One region of the Nesterenkonia lutea genome, then DNA from elsewhere that is predicted to be linked to it. Evidence: riboswitches for the same ligand, from Rfam matches in the RefSeq annotation. Region 1 holds a riboswitch; each other region holds the start of a gene.
What was found. A riboswitch is a leader RNA that binds a small molecule or an ion and turns the genes downstream of it on or off. The one in region 1 is predicted to bind S-adenosylmethionine.

Region 1 (5,309 bases):
CACCGTAGTAGTCGCCCCCGCAGAAATGCGGATCGTTCTCCACCGCCAGCACCTGGGCCTGGCCGAAGGCGATCTGCTCGGCAGTCGACGCCGCACCGCAGGCGAAGACCGCCACGCCGTCGACCATCTCCGGGTACGTGGCGGCCCATTCCAGCGCGCGGGCGCCTCCCATGGATCCACCGATCACCGTGTGAAACTTCTGGATGCCCAGGGCTTCAGCCAGCCGGGCTTCCAGGTGCACGGAATCGCGAATCGTCACGAAGGGGAATCGGGAGCCATAGGGCTTCCCCTCGGGATCCAGGGAGGCGGGTCCGGTGGAGCCGTAGCAGCCGCCGACCATCGCCGGAGCGATGACGAACCAGCGCTGGGTGTCGATCGGGCGTCCCGGGCCCAGCAGGCCCTCCCACCAGCCGATGGAAGGATCTGCCGGGGTGGAGGCGACATGGGAGTCCCCGGTCAGGGCGTGCGCCACGAGGACCGCATTGCTGCCGTCCTCTTCGAGCGTGCCCCAGGTCTCGTAGGCGATGGTGACTTCGGGAAGCTGCCCACCTGTCTCAAATGTGTACGCTCCGACATCGACCGTCTTCAGCGCACCCGCGGGCCTGTCCCCAAAGTCATTCAGCACCCGATCACCCTAACCTCAGACCGCTGCTGCGGCTTCTTGCTTCGTCACATTGTCCGCACTCTGGTCCTGCTCAGAAGAGTCCTGGTCAGCGGCCTGGATCGTTGCCGCCTTCTCCAGTCCCTGGGCGAGATCGGCGATGATGTCGTCGATGTGTTCCAGGCCCACCGAGAGCCGGACCAGACCGGGCTTGACCCCGGCGGCATGCTGTTCGGCGGGGCTGAGCTGCCGGTGGGTGGTCGAGGCCGGGTGGATGGCCAGGGAGCGCACGTCACCGACATTGGCCACCAGCGAGTGCAGCTCGAGCGCGTCGACCAGCGTCTGGCCCGCACGGGCCTGCGTCTCGTCGTCGTCGCCGGCTCCACCGGCGAGCTCGAAGGCCAGCACCGCGCCGGTGCCTCGGGGCAGGTACTTCTGCGCGCGTTCGTAGCAGGGGCTCGAGGGCAGCCCGGAGTAGTAGACCCGCTTCACCGCATCATGAGCCTCCAGGTACTCGGCGACCTTCTGCGCGTTGGCGACGTGGCGCTCGATCCGCAGCGAGAGGGTCTCCAGGCCCAGGTTGATCTCGAAGGCGTTGTGCGGGGACAGTGCGGGGCCGAGGTCGCGCAGCAGCTGCACGCGGGCCTTGAGGATGAAGGAGAGGTTGACCCCGAAGATCCCCTCGGCGCCGAGATCCCGGCCGAAGACGAGCCCGTGGTAGCTCTCGTCCGGAGTGCTGAACCCGGGAAAGCGATCTGGGTGGGCGAAGTAGTCGAAGCGTCCGGAGTCCACGATCACTCCGGCGATGGCGGTGCCGTGGCCGCCGAGGAACTTCGTGGCCGAGTGGACGACGACGTCGGCCCCGAAGTCGATCGGCTTGATCAGGTACGGGGTGGTCAGCGTGGAGTCGATGATCAGCGGCGCGCCATGTTCATGGGCGACCGAGGCCACCCCCTCGATGTCCAGCACGTCTCCGCGCGGATTGGCCACGGACTCCCCGAAGAAGGCCACGGTGTTCTCCCGCGTGGCGGCGCGCCATGACTCCAGGTCATCGGGATCCTCCACGAAGGTCACCTCGATGCCGAACTTCGGCAGCGTGTGCTTGAAGAGGTTCTGCGTGCCGCCGTAGAGCGTCGGGGAGGCGACGATGTGGCTTCCGGATTCCGCGATGTTCAGCAGGGCCAGGGAGGTGGCGGCCTGTCCCGAGCCGACGGCCAGCGCTCCGACTCCGCCCTCGAGGGCGGCGATCTTGTCCTCGATCGCCTGGACCGTGGGGTTGCCGATGCGGGAGTAGATCGGGGCGATCTCTTCGAGTCCGAAGCGGCGTGCTGCGGCCGCCGTGTCCGGGAAGACGAAGGAGGTGGTCTGCTGGATCGGCAGCGCCCGTGCTCCGGTGACGGGGTCGGGGGCGACTCCGGCGTGGATCTGCTGGGTCTCGAACTGCCAGGTGCTGTTGTCGTTGCTCAAGGGATTCTCCGTTCAATGCGGTCCGAGGCGGAGCCGCGCATGAACGTCGCTGCCAGCTGCGAGAGCTTCTGGCGCTGAATCCTGTACGGCCCTGTCCTGAGGACTGGTGTAAGGGCCCGCACTGGTGTGTGGCCCGCGCTTGCCACGTCGATCACTGAGTCACGTGATCGCCGCAGCCAGGTCGTCACCCGGGGCACCCCACCGCGAACTGGAGGGTTGTCGGCCAGCAAACCGGGGTTTTGCGCTGGCACTCTTGACCTAGGGACAAGTCTGCATCGCGGAACGCCCCGGCGCAAGTGGGCCGCAGCGGTTGAGCGCAAGTGCGTCGCGACAGTTCAGCGCCAGTGCGCCGCGACAGCCGAGTGCAGCAGCACCGCGGCAGGTGGACGGATTCCGCTCGCCTAGACTCGGCCCCATGAGCGCCTCCGTCCACCATGTCCTGACAGTCCTGCGCGACTCTTTCACGCACCACGCCCTGAGCACCGAGGCCGGAGAGCTCGAGTCCCACGCGGTGGACAAGGGGCCGCTCGAGCATTGGCAGGTGCATGCTCCGCTCGCCGTCGTCTTCGCGGAATCGGCGCAGGACGTGCAGAAGCTGGTGCGCCTCTCCGCCGAGCATGGCTTCCCGGTCATCACCCGCGGGGCGGGGACCTCCGTCTCCGGCGGCGCCAACACCACTGCCGGCTCCGTGGTGCTGAACCTGACCCGCATGAACCGGATCCTTGCGATGCGGGCAGAGGACGAGGTCGCCGTGGTCGAACCGGGCGTGATCAACGCGGACCTGAACACCGCGGCGGCCGAGCATGGGTTGATGTATGCCCCCGACCCGGCCAGCTATCGCACGTCCACCATCGGCGGCAATGTCGCCACCAATGCCGGCGGGCTGCGCTGCGCCAAATATGGGGTGACCCGAGATTCGGTGCTGGCCCTGGATGTGGTGCTCGCCGACGGCACGCTGATCCACACCGGCCAGGCCACTTTCAAAGGGGTGGCCGGTTACGACCTGACCAGCCTCTTCGTCGGCTCCGAGGGGACCCTGGGGATCGTCGTGGGCGTCACCGTGCGGCTGCGACACCTGAGCCGACACACCGAGACCATCGCCGCCTTCTTCGGCGAGCTGACCACCGCCGCCCAGGGCGTGCTCGACATCGGCAGGGCCCGAGTCCAGCCCGCGATCACCGAGCTGCTGGACCACCGGACCATGTTGGCCCTGGATGAGGCGCAGGGTTCGGACCTGGCTCAGCGCGGCAACACCCTGCTGCTGATCCAGACCGACGGTCACGGTGCGAGCATCGAGGCGGAGATCATCCGCAAGGTTCTCAGCGGGCTCGGCGCCGAGGTCAGCGCTCCGGGGTCCACCGAATCTGAGCGGCTGATCGAGCTGCGCCGGCACGCCCGTGGGGACGGGATCGTCACCGAGGTCCGGGTGGGCGAGGATGTCGCGGTCCCGCGCTCGAGGCTGGTGGACTATATCCGCGCGATCGAAGATCTTGCTGAGGAGCACCAGGTCCAGCTGAAGGTCGTCGCCCACGCGGGGGACGGGAACCTGCACCCCACCTTCAGCGTCCCCAGCTCCGAGATCGAACCTCTGGCCGGTCCAGAACCGAGCGCGCAGGACCGCGAGAGCGACGACGACGGCGCCTCGTCCCAGACGGTCTCAGCCTTGTCCCGACTGCATGCCGCCCTGGACGGCTCCGTGCGGATCGCCCTGGAGATGGGCGGGACGATCACCGGCGAGCACGGCATCGGCACCTATAAGCTGCGCTGGCTGAGCTGGGAACAGTCAGCCGAGGTCATCGAGCTCCAGCGCAGCATCAAAAACGTCTTTGACCCTGACCATCGGCTCAACCCGGGGCGCGCGATCCTGTGACCGGTGCCGGCCCGGCGGGCTCCGCCGGCCCGTTTCAAGCCGCCGGTCCAGCCAGCACTGCCCGGGCGGCGGCATCGGCATCTGCCAGCGTGCGCGCGGAGGATTCGGCGTCTCCGCCGGCCTCTGCGGCGATGGCAGTCCCCCACTGCACGGAGCTGAGCTGGAGTCCGAGCACGTAGATCTCCTCCGGCTGCGCCCCGTCGGCGGGGATCAGCCGGTGCGGCGGCGGTGTGACGTCGAAGCCCTTGCCGGCCCGCGGCGCCCCGGAGGCGTCCGCGAGTTCCCGTGGCCGGGCGAGGCCGCTGCGCAGTAAGCCTGCCACCAGCGGCGAGCGGGAGAGCTGGACCCGGTTCGCCGGCATCATCGCCTCCAGCAGCCAGCGGGCCTGATAGGTGGGGGCCGCCACAGCCGGAGATTCCGCGGTGAAGCAGCCCGTCTCGCGGTCCACGTCGAAGATCGGCTCCGGCCCCAGGAACTCCACCACACCCGACCTGACCAGAGCGGCGAGCTCTTCGATCCGCTGCAGCGGCGGACCGCTGGCGAGACCCTCCACCAGGGACTCGAACCAGCCCTCGATCTCGCTGATCTGGCTGGCCTGGGAGACCCGACCCTGACTGATCAGTGCCTTGACCTCCATGCGTGCCAGGTGCAGCGCCCCGATGGCCATCTTCACGGGACTGCGCACCCCGGCGGCGGAGGTCGCCGCGTCATCTTCGAGATAGGTCTCCATGTGCTGCTGATACTGCTCGGCTGAGTCGAAGGTCAGCTCTCCGAAGGGGCGACCGAGCGAGCGGATGTCGAACCAGAGCACGTCCGGAGCATGCTCGCGCAGCAGGTGGTGGCCCCGGGTGCGCAGCACCGCCTCGCCCAGATGAGTGTCCGCCAGCAGCTCGTCCAGAGTGCCCGGGAACCCCTCCCCGAAGAGCTCGGGCGCGACCCGGATCAGGGTCCGGTAGTAGGTGCGCAGCACGTCGCGCTGGATCAGCGGCCACAGGTGGGCCGAGAAGTCCAGCACATCGTGGCGCCGTTCGGCGGCGGCGATCGCCTCAGCAGTGAGATGGTGCAGCGTGACACCCACGGGCGCGAACCCGGGCGCAGTGGTCAGCGCCGTGGATTTTCCGCGGTATGGGGTGCCGCGTCGTGACCCGGCGACCAGATGCGGCTCGTCTCCGGTGGCCAGGTACTCCAGGCGCTGTCCGGCGGGACGGTCTGGATGCTCGTGGAAGACTCCTCCGCGGCCCACGCTGGCCTGGATCATCAGGTCGAAGAAGTTCAGCCCCATGCCGCGGACCAGCACGTTCTCCCCGGCGGGCAGCGCGTGATAGTCGACGTCCGTGGGGATCGCGGGCGCCTGATAGCGCAGCCCCAGCT
Region 2 (5,309 bases), 840 kb from region 1:
TCTCGCGGACCTTCGGAACCGGAGACAAGACTGTCACCGCGGTCGACGACGTCAGTCTGCGCGTCGACCGCGGTGAGGTCTACGGCGTCATCGGGTTCTCCGGAGCCGGGAAATCCACGCTGATCCGGCTCATCAACGGACTCGAGCGTCCCACCGCCGGTTCGATCCACGTGCTGGACCAGGAGATCTCTGCGATGCGGGAAGGCCAGCTGGCCAAGGTGAGATCCCGCATCGGCATGGTCTTCCAGCAGTTCAACCTCTTCCACTCCAGAAACGTCGCCGGCAATGTGGCGTATCCGTTGAAGGTGGCCGGTTGGAAGAAGTCCGACCGGGACGCTCGGGTTGAGGAGCTGCTGGACTTTGTGGGTCTGAGCGAGAAGGCAGATCAGCACCCCGAGCAGCTCTCGGGCGGTCAGAAGCAGCGGGTGGGCATCGCCCGCGCCCTGGCCGCTAAGCCGGACATTCTGCTGGCAGACGAGTCCACCTCGGCGCTGGACCCCAACACCACCGGCGAGGTGCTGAGACTTCTGCGTCGAGCCAATGAAGAGCTGGGCATCACGATCGTGGCCATCACCCATGAGATGGAGGTCATCAGGTCCATCGCTGACCGAGTCGCAGTGATGGACAACGGGCGAATCGTCGAGACAGGGCTCGTCTATGACGTCTTCTCCAGTCCGCGCGAGACGAAGGATGCCAGCTTCGTCGGTGCGGCCTTGAAGAACCGTCCCTCGGTCGAGGAGGTGGAATGGATTCGTCGCCACAGCTCCGGACGACTCATCGTGGTCTCGCTGCATGACGCAGGCGCGGTCAGCGCGGTGCTGGGAGAGGCCGCGTCCCATGGAGTCTCGTTCGAGATCGTTCATGGAGGCATGAGCACCACCAAGAACGCCTCCTATGGACTGCTGACCCTGGCCGTGGAAGGTGATCCCGAAGCAGTGAGAGCCTTCGTCGCGGCGCTCGACGCCGCCGGGGAAGTGCAGGAGGTGGACGCGTGATCGACACATACCAGGCTCTGGACTGGAGCTATTACGGGCCCGAGCTGGTTGAGGCCATCTTCGACACCATCTATATGGTGGCGTGGGCGTTCCTGCTCGGCGGGCTGATCGGACTCGCCATCGGACTCACGCTGTACACCACGCGAGAGGGCGGACTCCTCTCGAACAAGCCTGCCTGGATGGCGATGAACTTCATCGTGAACCTGATCCGTCCGGTGCCGTTCGTCATTCTTATCGCGGCGCTGCAGCCGGTCACCATCTTCGTGATCGGCTCCGGGATCGGAAATGACGCGGTGATCTTCGTCATGATCTGGGCCTCCACCTTCGCGATCGCGCGGATCGTGGAGCAGAACCTGGTCTCCATCGATCCCGGCGTGATCGAGGCCGCCCGCGCCATGGGCGCCTCCCGGCGGCGCATCATCCTCACCGTGCTGCTGCCGGAGGCGCTGGGCCCGCTGATCCTGGGGTATACCTTTGTGATCATCGCGCTCACCGACATGTCGGCTCTGGCAGGGATCATCGGCGGCGGCGGCATCGGCAACTTCGCCATCGTCGAGGGCTACAACAGGTTCCGCCCGGAGGTCACCTGGCTGGCGGTCATCGTGGTGATCGTCTTCGTCCAGTCGCTCCAGCTGGTGGGCAACTGGGCGGCACGCAAGGTCATGCGTCGATGAACGGCGCCGAGGGCTCCTGCCCCGAGGTGCGGCCCCGCAGAACAGCTCGAACAGCCCGAACAGCAGCCCCGAACAGCAGAAGGATTCATCGATGACGCTACGTTCCATCACCCTGGGAGACGGCCGCCATGCATTGGAGGTCTCGTCACTGGGCTACGGTGCAATGTCCCTCGCCGGAGCCTACGGATCCGTCACCGACGCGGGGGCTCAGGAGATATTGGAGCATGTGGCCGATCGCGGCATCACATTCCTCGACACGGCCAACATCTATGGCGATGGCGAGAGTGAGCGTCTGGTCGGTGAGTTCCTGCGGAACCGCCGGGAGCAGTTCGTCCTCGCCACGAAGGTCGGCATCGAGAAGGGCGCAGGGGTCGGCAGACGCCGGGCGCGGGGAGATGCCGCCTACATCAGAGAACAGATCGACCTGAGCCTCGCGCGTCTGGGCACCGACTACGTTGATCTGTACTACCTGCACCGAGTCGACCCGCAGACTCCGATCGAGGAGAGTGTGGGCGCGCTGAGCGACCTGGTCACCGCTGGCAAGGTGAGGCGGATCGGACTCTCCGAGGCCACGGCTGAGGAGATCCGGAGGGCACATGCAGTGCACCCCCTCACCGCCGTGCAGAGCGAATGGAGCCTCTTCGCCCGCGACGTCGAGGAATATGTCCTGCCGGCCTGCGCGGAGCTCGGCATCGGGTTCGTCCCCTATTCACCCGTGGGCCGAGGTCTCCTCACCGACCACTTCGACGCCCAGGCTCTGCCCGCGGAGGACGCACGCAGGTCCTTTCCCTGGTTCAGGCCGGAGAACCTGGAGCACAACCACGCGCTGGCCGGTGAACTGCGCCTGAACGCGCAGCGTCTCCAGCTGCCCACCGCCGGCCTCGCCATCGCCTGGCTCTACCAGCAGGCCCAGGCTCGCGGCGTCGCGATCTCCCCCATTCCTGGGACCCGGTCTGCGTCGCACTGGGACGAGCTGCAGCGCGGGGCCGCGCAGCTGGAGCTCACCGGTGAGATCTCGGGGGAGCTTGATGCTCTCGCGGGACGGGTCCACGGTGATCGCAGCTTCGATCCCGCGTGGGTCTCCGGCGGGCGAGAGAACCTTCTCCCTCGCGACTGAGCCACTCCAAGCCCCTAAAAATGTTATATGAACATTTAATTCTTAATATGTGACAAAGCGCCTCCGCGGGCTTAGTCTCGTAGCTGTATCAACCATCAAGAGCGACTGAGAGATCTGGCTCAGTGACGTCGCAGCAACCCAAGTCGTGAACATTCACGTCGATACGGTGCTCCCGCCAGGACCGATGGAGAAAGGCAGGAATGTATGACTCGTCATGACCGTCCGCTGATACTGAGCCTCTTCGAGATGGGCTCGGTGGTGCACCTCTCGCCCGGAACGTGGACTCACCCTGAGGACCGGCGCCACGGCGTCGACAGTCTGTCCTTCTGGCGGGAGCTGGGCGGCATTCTCGAGCAGGGTCGATTCGACCAGCTGTTCCTCGCCGATGTGGTCGGCGCCTACGACAGCGCCGAGGACGGGCTGCGCAGCCCGGTGAGCCAGGGGTACCAGATACCTGCTCTGGACCCGCTGATCCTCCTCGGCGCACTGGCAGAATCCACCGATCACCTGGGGCTCGCCGCCACCTTCTCCACCACCTACGAGCCGCCGTTCGCCTTCGCTCGTCGCCTCGCGACCCTGGACGCGCTCTCCGAAGGGCGGATCGCCTGGAATGTGGTGACCTCGTACCTGAAGAACGCGGCGCAGAACTTCGGACTCCCGGACCAGGTCCAGCACGACACGCGCTATGAGATCGCGGACGAATTCCTCGACGTGGTCTACAAGCTGCTCCTGGGATCCTGGGACTCCGACGCGGTCCTGGGTGACACCCAGACTCGCACCTGGGCAGACCCGGACAAGGTGCGCTACATCGACCACAAGGGCCGTCACTTCTCGGTGCGTGGGCCACATCTGGTGGCACCGTCCCCGCAGCGCCTGCCGGTGATCTTCCAGGCGGGGAGCTCCCTGACCGGGATGGCATTCGCCGGCAGACATGCCGAGGTGGTGTTCCTGGGTGGGAACTCACCGGAGGCGATCCGGGCCAATGTGGAGACCATCAAGTCGCACGCCGCCGCTTCAGGACGAGATCCGGATCAGTTGCGCTTCCTGGCCGCGGCCCAGGTCATCGTGGCACCCACCGAGGAACAGGCCCACGCGAAGGCCGCGGAGATCGACCGTTGCCGCAGCGACTGGGCCGCCCTGCAGAAGAACGGGCGCATCCCGGGCCTGGAAAGGTATCCGCACGAGGAGCTCGTCGCTGACATCATCCGTCGCCGAGACCCCGGTCACGAGATCCTCATCCGCGGGTGGCGCGAGGGCCAGCGGGTCAAGGACCTTCGCGGTTCAGCCGGGGCCGGTGGACGAGCCAGAAACGGTCTCCGCGTGGTGGGCACCGGGGCTCAGGCTGCGGATGCGCTGACTCACTGGGCTCACGAGTCTGGTCTTGATGGCTTCAACATCGGCAATCAGATCAGCTTCGGCACCATCAGGGACTTCGTGGAACTGGTCGTCCCGGTGCTCCAGCGACGAGGCCTCGCCCGGACCGAATACACGCCCGGCCAGACCCTCCGCGAGCGCCTGCTCGGCGCAGGACCCGGCCCCCACAGCACACACCCCTCGAGCCGCTACCTGGATCCCTCCAACCTGAAGCTCCCGGCCGCACCCTTCGGCGCGCGCCTGACCCCAGCCTGAGCGATCCCCGCCGGCCCCGAACCCTTCACTTGAGGATCACCATGACACTTCATCACCCAGACCTGCACACCGACGCCGCCCCGGGCTACCCGGAACTCCATGAACGCTACGCCGAGGTCTTCCACCGGATCGCGCAGGGCGCCCTCGAGCGTGAACAAGGACGGATCCTTCCGTTCGAACAGGTCGAGTGGCTGCGGCACGCCGGCTTCGGCGCCCTGCGAGTCCCTCGCCATCTCGGAGGAGAAGGCGTCCCGGCGCAGACCCTGTTCCGGCTGCTCATCGACCTCGCCCAGTCTGACCCGCACGTGGCGCACCTGTGGCGCGGCCACTTCGCGTTCCTGGAAGCCCACCTGAGCAGCGGCGATTCCGCGGAGAGGGCCTTCTGGTCGAATCAGGCCGTGGAGCATCGCGCGATCATCGGCAACGCCCAGAGCGAACAGGGCATTGAAAGCTGGGAGAAGCAGACCACCACTCTGAGCCGTCACGCCGATGGGACGCTGCGACTCGACGGCAAGAAGTACTACAGCACCGGCACCCTGTTCGCGGACTGGGTCAACGTCACCACCCGCTACGGGGAAGAGTTCGCGAGCTTCCCGGTCAGGACCGATGCCCCCGGGCTGGTGCGCATCGACGACTGGGATGGTTTTGGGCAGCGACTCACCGGCACCGGGACCACCACCTTCGACCAGGTGCCGGTCGAGGAGGCACATCTGACGGTCCACGCGGCAGACCAGCGTCCCATCACGCACATGATCGGCTTCTACCAGCTGCACCTGCTCGCGGTGCTTGCCGGGATCGGCCGCCGCGCGGTGGATGACATCGTGACCCACATCCAGTCCAGCACCCGCCGACCCCTGGGGGCGCCCGCCGGGGTCACCCCCGCGTCTGACCCGC
Region 3 (5,309 bases), 210 kb from region 1:
CTACCGGGCCGAGGTTCGGCTGGTAGAACGCGCAAGCCCTGGTAAAGCGCGGCCGGCGCGGGGGAGCGGAGGGTCAGGCCCAGGTCTTCAGCGCCTTGCGCTCGAGCAGGCCGAGCAGCGTATCGGTGAGCTTGCCCAGCAGGGCGAGCAGCACGATGGCCAGCAGCAGCCGGTCCGTGCGCCCGTTGTTCTGGGACTCGGTGAGCAGGAATCCGAGACCCTCGGAGGAGGCCAGCAGCTCGGCGGCCACCAGGAACAGCCACGCCTGGGCCAGTGCGAGCCGGAGACCGGAGAACACGCTGGGCACCACGGCGGGAAGCTGCACCGTCCCCAGCAGCCGCACTCCGTGGAAGCCGAAGGCGCGCCCGGCCTCGACCAGCTGAGCGTCCACATGGCGCAGCGCGGAGTGGATCGCGGTGAACACCGGGAAGAACGCGCCGATGGCGATCAGGATGACCTTTGAATCCTCATCGATGCCGACCCAGAGCAGCAGCAGCGGCACCCAGGCCAGGGACGGCACTGCCCGGAACGCGCCCACTGTGGGATGCAGCAGGCCGTCGGCGATGGAGGAGAGACCCAGAAGCGCCCCCAGCGCCAGTCCCAGGACGGCGCCGATGGCGAAGCCCAGCAGCACGCGCTGCAGAGAGATCGCCATGTGCTCGAAGAGCTCGCCCGATTCGAAGAGTCCCAGCCCGGCGCTGAACACCGCCTGCGGTGCGGGCAGCTGCACCTGGCTGAAGGTGCCGGTGACATCGGTGGCCAGCCACCACAGACCCAGCAGCAGCACCGGGACGACGGCGCCGATCAGCAGTCCGCCTCCCGGCACCTTCCTGGTGAGCCGGTTGCGGCGTCTCGGGGGCTTCGGGGTGGCATCGGGCACCGAGGCACCCGTGACGTAGAGGGTGTCTGTCACTCTTCGGTCTCCTCGATGTCAGCCTCGTCTGCGGCGTCCTCGGTGCCCTCGGCGTCGGTTGCTTCGCGGTTCTCGGCGAACTCGGGATGGAACAGCGACTCCAGCGCCTCGTCCACGTCATCCTGGCTGTCCACGTCGCCGTTCTCCACGAAGAACGGTCCGGCGGCCTCCATCGCGGCGTAGACGTCATCGCCGGGCACCGGATCGATGTCGAAGTTCGTGCGCTCGGTGATGACGGCCTCGGCGATCTCCGGCTCGATCCCGGCGTACTCCGCGAGGATCTCTGCAGTGCCCTCGGGGTTCTCGGTGGCCCATTCACGCGCCTGCTCGTAGACGTTGACCACGATCTGGGCGATGTCGGGGTGGTTCTCCACGAAGTCACCGGTCGCGTTGACCACCGAGTAGGTGTTGAAGTCGACGTTGCGGTAGAGCAGCTCGGCGCCGTCGGCCTCTGCTCCGGCCATGATGGGATCGAGGCCGGCCCAGGCGTCGACGTCGCCGTTGGCCAGCGCCTGGCGTCCGTCGGCATGCTGCAGGGCCTGGATCTCCACGTCGTCCACGCTGAGTCCCGCCTCCTGCAGGGAGCGAGCCATGAAGAAGTAGGGGTCCGTCGCCGGCGTGGCCGCGATCGATGCACCCTCGAGATCCTCCACCGATTCGATGTCCGAATCCTCGTTGATGACCAGGGCAGACCACTCAGGCTGATTCTCGATCATGATCGTGTGAGTGTCCGCGCCGACCGCGCGGTTGAGCAGCGCCGCGGATCCGGCGGTGGAGCCCACGTGGATGTTCTCGGCCCGGAGGTTCTCATTGGCGACGTTCGAGCCCTGGGACTGGACCCATTTGACGTCCACGTCGAGTTCCTCCAGCTCCTCCTCCAGCCAGCCGTTCTCCAGGATGATCAGGCTCAGCGGGTTGTAGGTGGCGAAGTCGATGTTCAGCGTCTCGAGCTGCTCGTCCTCGCCGCCATCGCTGCCGCAGGCGGTGGCGAGCAGGGCGACGGCGGCGGCGACCGAGACGGCCTTCGTGGCCGAGCCGCGGGAAGTGCCGAACGAGTGGGAAGCGGTGGTGCTGGGCATGGAGCGCCTTTCGGTTCTTCAACGGTGCAGCTTCGGATGAAGCTTCAGTGGTTATGTTCAGGGTTGGGCTTCAGCGAGCGGGGTGCCGCCGCGCGCATCCGCCCCAGGGCGGGCCGGCGGGCTGCTCGGATCGACCTGCGGCCCTCGGCGTGCGGAGAGGCTCCAGACGGCGACGGCGACGGTGCGGAGGTCAGTGGGTGTGGGAGTCCACGCCGAGGCCGGAGAACAGCTCCCCGCGCAGGGCAGCGAGCTCTGCGGAGGCGCGGTCTCGGGGGCGGGTTCCCGGCACTTCCAACAGCCGCGCGATCGTCGCACCTTCGGCTGCTGCGGGATCCTGCGGATTCCGGCCGAGCAGCAGGACCCGGTCCGCGAGCTGGAGCGCCTCGTCCACGTCGTGGGTGACCAGCAGCACAGTGGTGCCGGTCTGTGCATGGAGGTCGAGCAGCAGGTCCTGCATCTTCAGCCGCGTGAGGGCGTCCAGGGCGCCGAAGGGCTCATCGAGGAGCAGCACGCCGGGACGCCGAGCCAGTGCCCGCGCCAGTGAGGCGCGCTGGGCCATGCCCCCTGAGATCTCCCGCGGCCGCAGCGAGGCCCGGTCGCGAAGCCCTACCAGTTCCAGCAGCTCATCCACGCGTTCGCGCCCCTCGGCCTTGGACAGGCTGCGCGGCAGGCCGAGACTCACGTTCTTATAGATCGAGCGCCAGGGCAGCAGGCGCGGCTCCTGGAAGCCGACGGCGGTGCGCTCGTCATAGCGCTGCACCGGTGATCCGTCGATCAGGATCTGACCGGTGCTGCCGGTGTCGAGACCTCCGACGGCGCGCAGCAGAGTCGACTTCCCGCAGCCCGAGGACCCGAGGATGGCCAGCACCTCGCCGGGAGCGACGGTGAGACTGACATCGCGCAGCACGGTGTGCTCACCGAAGGAGCGACCGACGCCGTCGAGTCGAACATCGAGCGAGGTGTAGCCGGGTCGGCCGGTCGATGCCGCGCCGGAGCCGGAGGCGGGGGCACTGGAGCCGGTGGCAGCACCGGGTGCCGTCACGTCGTCCTCGGTCAGGGTGGAGGCAGGCGAAATCATCAGAGGAATACTCCCATCGATCCTGGCGGTAGCACCCGGCGAACAGGCACCTGATCAAGGTGCCCATACCCGGGTTGCTGCGGCGTCGACGAGCCAGATCTCTCGGCCGCTCGGGATGGTACGTCCACCAGGATACGCACAGGCCCAGAATCTGATCAAAATTGATTTCATTGGGTGAGACAAAACGACACAAAGAGCGTGGTCGTGCCCGGCCGGTCAGCGCGAGGCGCGGTGCAGCAGCTGGTCGATGATCGGATCGTTGACCCGCCGAGCCGTGCCATAGGCCGGGTAGTGGAACTGCATGAGGTTCGCATAGGGGTTCACGTCCAGCACCACGGCCTCCGCCGCACTTCCCAGATCCGGTGCGAGCATGTCCACCGCCCCCGCGCCCAGGCCGGGAACAGCCAGGAGCCCGTCTGCGGCGAGGTCTCGGAGCTCATCGCTGAGCAGCTCCAGGACATCGACGGCGAGCCCTCCGCCTCGAGCGGTGTCTGCCGTCGGGGTCAGGAGCTGCAGCGCGCCGCGCTCCGGAACGGTCTGCATCGTGATCCCCATCGGAGCGAGGAACGCGTCGGTGACTCGGGGCTGCCGGGCGGAGAGGTAAGCGTTGGGCCGGCGCCGCTCGAGCTCCGCGGCGGCGAGTTCTCCCACAGTGCTGAGTCCGTCGCCGATGACGTAGAACGGGACGCGGGCGACGGCGGCGACCACCGTCTCGCCGACCACATAGGCGCGGATGTCCAGGCCGGGCCGGTGCTCCTCCACCATGATCACGTACCGCGCGCTCGAGGTGGCCGAGCGTGCCGCCATCGCCGAGGTCCACGCCTGGCGCAGCTGCTCCTTCGTGGTCACAGCGGTGGTGATGCCGCGGCCTGCGCGCCCAGCGGAGGGTTTGACCGTCACCGGCCCGCCGGACTTCTTCAGATGCTGCACGGCGCGGCTGAACTCGGTGGGATTGATCGCCCGGCCCCTGGGGGTCGGGACCTCGGCCGCCTGCAGGTACTTCTTCGTCATGGCCTTGGAGGCGGAGACTCGGCGGGCCTGGTGGCTGACGAGGGAGGTCACCACAGTGTCCATCCCGCCGACCACCATCCCGGCGAGGAAGAAGAGGACGTTCGAATCGTTGATCTTGGTGATCGTCATCTTCTTGCGCCGGGCGGCGCGGTGGAGAAGCATCTCGTGGTCCATGATGTTCTGCCAGCGGTGCAGCTGATCGAAGGCCGGTTCGAGCTGCTCGGCGATGAACGTCTCGAGGGCCTGCGGCTCCGCGTCGAGCTCAAGTGCTGGGCGAGCTCGCCGGTCGGCCTCGGTCTGCCCGGGCTGGGTCTCCACTCTCATGGGGCTCAGATTATCGTGATGCACGAAGCAGGATCTCCTCAGCGATGGCCCCTGCGACGTCACGGGAGTCGCCGTAGGCGGGGAAGTGCGCGGGACTGATGTCTGCGTCAGGCAGAACTGCCCGGACGAAGGCTCCGTCGGCAGACCCCAGGTCGGGGATCTCGAGGTCGACGGCGGCCGCGTTGAGCCCCGGCACGGCGGCCACGGCCTCCACGGCCAGTTCATGCAGCGATTCGTGGATCGCTTCGGTCACGTCGACGCTCAGGCCTCCCGTGCGCATCTCCAGCGAGTCTCCCAGGCGCACCAGCTCCTGCGCCTCGGGAACCCGGGCGAGCTCCTCCGGCTGTTCGTGGAGGGTGGGCTGTGTCGCCTGCGTCGGAGGCGCGGCGAGCAGAACGTGCCTGCCGCGCGCCTGCGAGTCTCGTGCGATGAGTTCACGCAGGGTCGAGCGTCCGTCGCCCAGGACCATGGCGGGAAGCAGAAGCAGCGCCGCGCACACCCGGTCACCGACGACGAAGACACGGACGCTGCTGCTGAGCGTGACCGCGGCAGAGGCTCCCGGGGAAGATTCCTCCGCGGAGCCGGGCTCGTCTTCGGCGGCCCGCGGGTCCTGTGCCACAGCGATGTCCTGGATCTCCAGATGCCGACGCAGCAGCGTCGGGTCCGCGGTGATCCTCCGGGCATGAGCGCTGACCAGCGTGGTGACAGTGGCGTCCATGCCGCCGACCACGACCCCGCCGAAGACGAAGACGAGACTGCGCTCGCCCACGGGCCGAAGCTCCACTCGGCGCCAGCGCAGCGCCTTCCGAATCAGCTGGTCGTGCCGCGGCACCTCGGCATGCTCGTTCATCGGCTGGGTCGAGAGCGTGTCGATGATCAGGCGGGCGTCGGAGGTCTCAGGCGG
Region 4 (5,309 bases), 220 kb from region 1:
GCGCGGTTTCGCCACCGGCCCGATCACCTCGCCCACATGGCTGCGCAGCGCGCTCAGCAGCTCACGTTCGGCGTCGCTGCCCGCGCCACCTGCGGCGTCCAGGCGTTCGCGGGCCGCAGTGGTGAGCACGGTGAAGGCGACGGCGGCGTGACCGGTCATCTCATCGAAGACGGGACAGACCCCCGCCTCGACCACGTCGGGATGGGAGATCAGCGCGGATTCGATCTCGATGGTGGAGAGCCGGTGCCCGGAGATGTTGATGACATCGTCGATCCGTCCCAGGATCCAGAGGTCCCCGTCCTCATCCCTCCGGGCGCCGTCCCCGGCGAGGAACCAGCCCTGATCAGCGTACTTCTCCCAGTAGGAGCTGTAGTACCGCTCGGGACTTCCCCAGACCGTCCTGGCCATGGAGGGCCCGGTCGCGGTGAGGACGATGTTCCCCTGCGTCCCCGCAGGCACCGGTCGGCCGGCGTCATCGACGACGGCGGCGCCCCAGCCCGGCATCTCGCGGCTGGCCGCACCGGGCTTGAGTCCCGGACGTGTGAACCCGGCGTCTTCGGGGCGTGGGGAGAGCACCGTGGACCCGGATTCGGACTGCCACCAGGTGTCCACCATGGGAAGTGCCGGCTGGCCGGCGTCGTCGGTGGTGTCTCGGCCGATCTGCCGACGGATCCACTGCCAGGCCTCGGGGTTCACCGCCTCGCCCACGGTTCCGGCGAGCCGGATGGAGGAGAGGTCATAGTGCTGCGGGACGCCGTCCGGGAACCAGCCCATGAGCGAGCGGACCAGCGTGGGGGCGGTGTAGTACGTGCTGACCCTGTGCCGCTCGATGATTTCGAAGTGCCGACCCTCGTGCGGGGTGTTCGGGGTGCCTTCGAAGATCACCTGGGTCGCGCCGGCGGCCAGCGGGCCATAGATCTCGTAGGTATGGGCGGTGACCCAGGCCAGGTCCGCCGTGCACCAGTGGACGTCATTCGCGCGTCGCGCCGGGTCCGGATGGGCGAAGAGCCGCAGATACGTGTAGAGCGCTCCGGTGAGGTAGCCACCGGTGGTGTGGACCAGGCCCTTGGGCTTGCCGGTGGTGCCAGAGGTGTACATGATGAACAGCTCGGTCTCGGCATCGAAGAACTCCGGGCTGTGCTCGGTCGAGGCGGTCTCCACCACCTCGTGCCACCAGAGATCGCGCCCCGGGGTCCATTCCACGGCTGAGTCGGTGCGCCTGATCACCAGGACATGTTCCAGATCTCCACCGTGCTCCACAGCGGCCTCGGCCACCGCGGCGTCAGCGTTGGCCTTCACCGGGACCGCCTTGCCGCGTCGGTACTGACCATCGGTGGTGACCAGCAGCTTGGCTCCGGTGTCCTCCACGCGGAACTTCAGCGCCTCGGCGGAGAACCCGCCGAAGACCAGCGAGTGCACGGCGCCGATCCGCGCGCAGGCCAGGGTGATCACGATCGTCTCCACGAGCACGGGCAGGTAGACCACCACACGGTCCCCACGCGTGATGCCCATATCGGTCAGCGCGTTCGCCGCCTGGTTGACCCGGCGGCCGAGTTCGGCATAGCTGACGTCTTCGCGGTCTCCGGGCTCACCCTCGAAGTGCAGGGCGATGCGTTCACCGCGTCCAGCCGCGACATGGCGGTCCACGCAGTTCACCGCGGCGTTGAGCGTTCCGCCCTGGTACCAGCTGATCTCCGGGCCCCGCCGGATCGCCGGGTTCGGCGGGACCCAGGAATGCGTCTGCTCCCAGGGTGTCTCCCAGTCCAGCAGGGTGGCGGCCTCGGTCCAGAAGGCCATGCGCTCGTCCTCGTTCACCGGGTCGGACCAGTGATGGACATCTGCCCGCAGCGGATCCGTGGAGGCGAGCGCGGCACGTCCTGCCTTCACCGAGGGCGCGCCGGAGGGCAGGGCAGGGGTGTGGTGGGTGGTCAACAAAAGGCCCTTCAGGGTCAGCTCAGCGGGGTCAGGGTCTTGAACTCATGCTGGTGGAAGACCAGTCCGGCGGCATCTTCGGTGAAGTCCAGATCCAGGATCTCGAGCACGATGATGTCGTGGTCCCCGGCCCTGACCTGGTCATAGATGCGGGTGCGCAGCCACATCGGCACCCCCTCCAGGAGCAGCGCAGAGCCGTGCAGCTGATAGCCGACCCCGGTGAAGCGATTGGCCCGGTCCTTGGAGGCGATCTGGCGGCACAGCCCGTACTGATCCCGACCGAGCACGGAGATGCCCAGCTCGCTGCCGCTGGACTGCAGCTTCGGCCAGGTGGAGGAATCGTGCTGGACGGCCAGGGTGACGAGCGGCGGCTCCAGCGAGACGCCCACGGTGAAGGTCGAGGCGATGATCGCCTCGGGGGAGCCGTTGACCTCAGCGCCGACGGCGACGACACCCTGTGGAAACTGGGCGAGCGCATGGCGCAGCGCAAGAGAGTCCACGCGGGATGTGGCGGGAGCTTCGAGAGTACGAGCAGGGACAGACATGCAGATCAACTCCATCGGTCCTGGCGTTAGCACCCGGCGTATCCGGGTTGCTGCGGCGTCTCTGAGCCAGATCTCTCAGCCGCTCGGGATGGTTACAGGGCAACGCTACGCGCTGGTCCCATCGACCAGCAATATTTGTTCGCACTGTGAGACGTCGTATGACGTCCGGTCGCCGAGTTGCAGAAACTGTGTTCAAGGACCGGCGTATGAACACAGCAGGACACCTGGCGTCATGATCATTTGACGAAACCCGTCGTTCGTCCTCTATATTTGGGTCCATCACCATCCAGAGCGACTGAGGGATCTGGCCCGTCGACGTCGCAGCAACCCGGGACTGCCGGGTGCTAACGCCAGGACCGATGGAGGAAAGTATGAACATACATCTGCCTGTGTCCCAAGAGCTGCGCGACGCCGTCGAGCGTGCCGGGCTCTCCGCGCTGGACCGGGAGCTCAACCGCGACCTGGCCCGTGACCAGGTGCGCGACCTGGCCGCAGCCGGCATCGGCAGACTGCGACTCCCGGCAGCCGTGGGCGGTTATGGCCTCGACTGGGTGCAGACCACCGAGGTCCTCCTCGAGCTTGCGGCGGCAGACAGCAACCTTCCTCAGGTGCTGCGCGGACATCTCGCGGTGCAGGAGGACCTGCTGTGGCGCTCAGCGACAGAGCGTCCAGAGACCGAGCAGAGTGTGCAGCTGTGGCTGGGCCGACTCGCTGCGGGGGAGCTGGTGGGAAATGCGTGGACCGAGCCGGGCAAGGGAGGCTTCCATCGCTCCGGGACAGTCGTCAGCGAGACCCCGGCAGGGCCCGTGGTCAACGGGGTGAAGTACTACACCACCGGAGCGATCTTCGCCGACTGGCTGGATGTCACGGCCCGAGACGAGGCCGATAATGAGCTTGCCGTGCTGGTGCGTCGGGATCAGCCCGGGGTGCAGGTCGAGAACGACTGGGACGGTTTCGGCCAGCGGACCACGGGCTCGGGCACCGCGAGACTCACCGATGCCGCCGTCGAGACCGCAGAGCTCCGCGGTCTCACCGACCGCTTCCCCTATCAGACCGCGCTCTACCAGCACATCCTGCTCATCGTCCTGGCGGGGATCGTGGAGGCCGCCGCGCGCGATGCCGCGGCGCTGCTGCATGAGCGCCCGCGGACCTATACGCACGCAAACACGCGGACTCCGCGCACGGACCCGCAGCTGCTTCAGGCCATCGGCGAAGTGGACGCGGTCGCCGCGCTGGCCCGAGCGCAGGTGCTGCACACCGCGTCACACCTGGATGCCGCCTATGCCGCGCGCACAGGCAGCCCCGAGGAGGCGATCGGCGCCGCGAACGCGGTGGAGCTGGCCACAGGACGGGCGCAGGTCGCGCTGCACCGGCCCGTGCTTGAGGCGGTCACCCGCATCTTTGATGTGCTCGGCGCCTCAGGAGTGAGCCAGGCCCGCGGACTGGACCGCCATTGGCGCAATGCGCGCACGGTGACCAGCCACAATCCCTGGGTGTACAAGGCGCGGATCGCCGGCGATCACCGCGTCAACGGCACCGAACCGGTCCGGCTGTGGAGTGTGGGCGAGCCCGATGTTCCGGCGGTCACCCAGCTCGCCTGACGCCGCCTCCGTCTTTCCAACGCCGCGCTGTCCTCAGACGCTGCAACGTCCTCAGCCGTTCCACCGCCCCGCCGGTCCTCGGCTCCGGGCAGGCGCCTCTGGCGGTCTCGGCACAGCACCCCGCCCAGTCCTTGCCCCCGCCCGACCTCGCAGCCCAGCCCGACCTCACAGCCCCGCCCCTCACTGCCCAGGAGAACCCGTGTCACATCCTTTGAACACCACAGCGGAGCCCCGCACACACTGGACCGGCGGGGCTTCCGCCGCAGAGCTCGAGGACTGGAGCTCCATCGCCACCCACGTGGCGCAGACCCTTGCCGGTGATGCCGTGGAACGAGACCGCGCGAATGAGACGCCCTACCGCGAAGCTCGGCTGCTCAAGGCCTCTGGGCTGGTCACCCTGCTGGTGCCCGAGCAGTTCGGCGGCGGCGGCGGCCATTGGGCCACGGCGCTGGAGGTGATCCGCATCCTGGCCCGCGCGGATGCCTCCATCGCCCAGCTTCTGGCGTACCACTACATCAACGAGGCGAACATCCTCTTCAGCATCCCCGAGCCCAGAGACCGCGAGCGCTGGTTCCGCGCCACGGCACAGGGGCAGTGGATCTGGGGGGATTCGGTCAATCCCACGGATCCGGACCTCACACTGGTCCCCACCGAGGACGGCTACCGGCTCAACGGCCGAAAGCGATACTCCACGGGCTCCGCCGTCGGCGATGTGCTCCTGGTCAATGCGCGGGTCTCCGAAGGTCCCGAGACCGGCCGCATCCTCGCCTTCGTCCTGGAGCACGGACGCCGGGGGGTCACCTATGTCGACGACTGGGACTTCCTGGGTCAGCGGCTCTCCTCCTCGAACACGGTGACCTACAGCGATGTGCTGGTGGGCGAGGACGACGTCCTCGGCTTCCTCACGGAGGAGCCCTACTCCGCGCTGGTCACCCCGGGGATCCAGCTCGCCTTCGGCAATCTCTACCTGGGCATCGCTGAGGGGGCGCTCGCCAAAGGCCGGGAGCTGATCAATGCCCGTCCCAATGCCTGGTTCCTCTCCACGGCCTCGAAGTACCGGCACGATCCCTTCGTCCAGCGGCTGGTCGGGGAGCTCAAGGCGAACACGGCCGGGGTCGCCGCGCTCGCCGAGCGGGTGAATCGGCGCTTCGAACACGTGCTGACTCTGGGGGAGGAGGTCACCGACACAGTGCGCGGCGAGCTCGCCATCGAGATCGCCGAGCTCAAGGTG

Region 2: another riboswitch for S-adenosylmethionine. It lies ahead of H4W27_RS13030 (NtaA/DmoA family FMN-dependent monooxygenase); the one in region 1 lies ahead of H4W27_RS09235 (O-acetylhomoserine aminocarboxypropyltransferase/cysteine synthase family protein).
Region 3: another riboswitch for S-adenosylmethionine. It lies ahead of H4W27_RS10160 (ABC transporter ATP-binding protein); the one in region 1 lies ahead of H4W27_RS09235 (O-acetylhomoserine aminocarboxypropyltransferase/cysteine synthase family protein).
Region 4: another riboswitch for S-adenosylmethionine. It lies ahead of H4W27_RS10210 (flavin reductase family protein); the one in region 1 lies ahead of H4W27_RS09235 (O-acetylhomoserine aminocarboxypropyltransferase/cysteine synthase family protein).

Annotation. Positions count from the first base shown of each region.
Region 1 is NZ_JADBED010000001.1:2,017,847-2,023,155, forward strand. It holds gene metX (homoserine O-acetyltransferase MetX) at 1-625, opposite strand, end outside; gene H4W27_RS09235 (O-acetylhomoserine aminocarboxypropyltransferase/cysteine synthase family protein) at 641-2,068, opposite strand; SAM riboswitch class IV at 2,199-2,327, opposite strand; gene H4W27_RS09240 (FAD-binding oxidoreductase) at 2,484-3,938, shown strand; gene H4W27_RS09245 (FAD/NAD(P)-binding protein) at 3,973-5,309, opposite strand, start outside.
Region 2 is NZ_JADBED010000001.1:2,853,440-2,858,748, reverse strand. It holds gene H4W27_RS13045 (methionine ABC transporter ATP-binding protein) at 1-995, shown strand, start outside; gene H4W27_RS13040 (methionine ABC transporter permease) at 992-1,669, shown strand; gene H4W27_RS13035 (aldo/keto reductase) at 1,761-2,786, shown strand; SAM riboswitch class I at 2,876-2,977, shown strand; gene H4W27_RS13030 (NtaA/DmoA family FMN-dependent monooxygenase) at 2,991-4,415, shown strand; gene H4W27_RS13025 (acyl-CoA dehydrogenase family protein) at 4,457-5,309, shown strand, end outside.
Region 3 is NZ_JADBED010000001.1:2,223,448-2,228,756, reverse strand. It holds gene H4W27_RS10170 (ABC transporter permease) at 74-913, opposite strand; gene H4W27_RS10165 (aliphatic sulfonate ABC transporter substrate-binding protein) at 910-1,992, opposite strand; gene H4W27_RS10160 (ABC transporter ATP-binding protein) at 2,183-3,070, opposite strand; SAM riboswitch class I at 3,081-3,192, opposite strand; gene H4W27_RS10155 (ATP-binding protein) at 3,287-4,405, opposite strand; gene H4W27_RS10150 (hypothetical protein) at 4,416-5,309, opposite strand, start outside.
Region 4 is NZ_JADBED010000001.1:2,235,247-2,240,555, reverse strand. It holds gene acs (acetate--CoA ligase) at 1-1,797, opposite strand, end outside; gene H4W27_RS10210 (flavin reductase family protein) at 1,950-2,477, opposite strand; SAM riboswitch class I at 2,486-2,572, opposite strand; SAM riboswitch class I at 2,757-2,843, shown strand; gene H4W27_RS10205 (acyl-CoA dehydrogenase family protein) at 2,849-4,078, shown strand; gene H4W27_RS10200 (acyl-CoA dehydrogenase family protein) at 4,278-5,309, shown strand, end outside.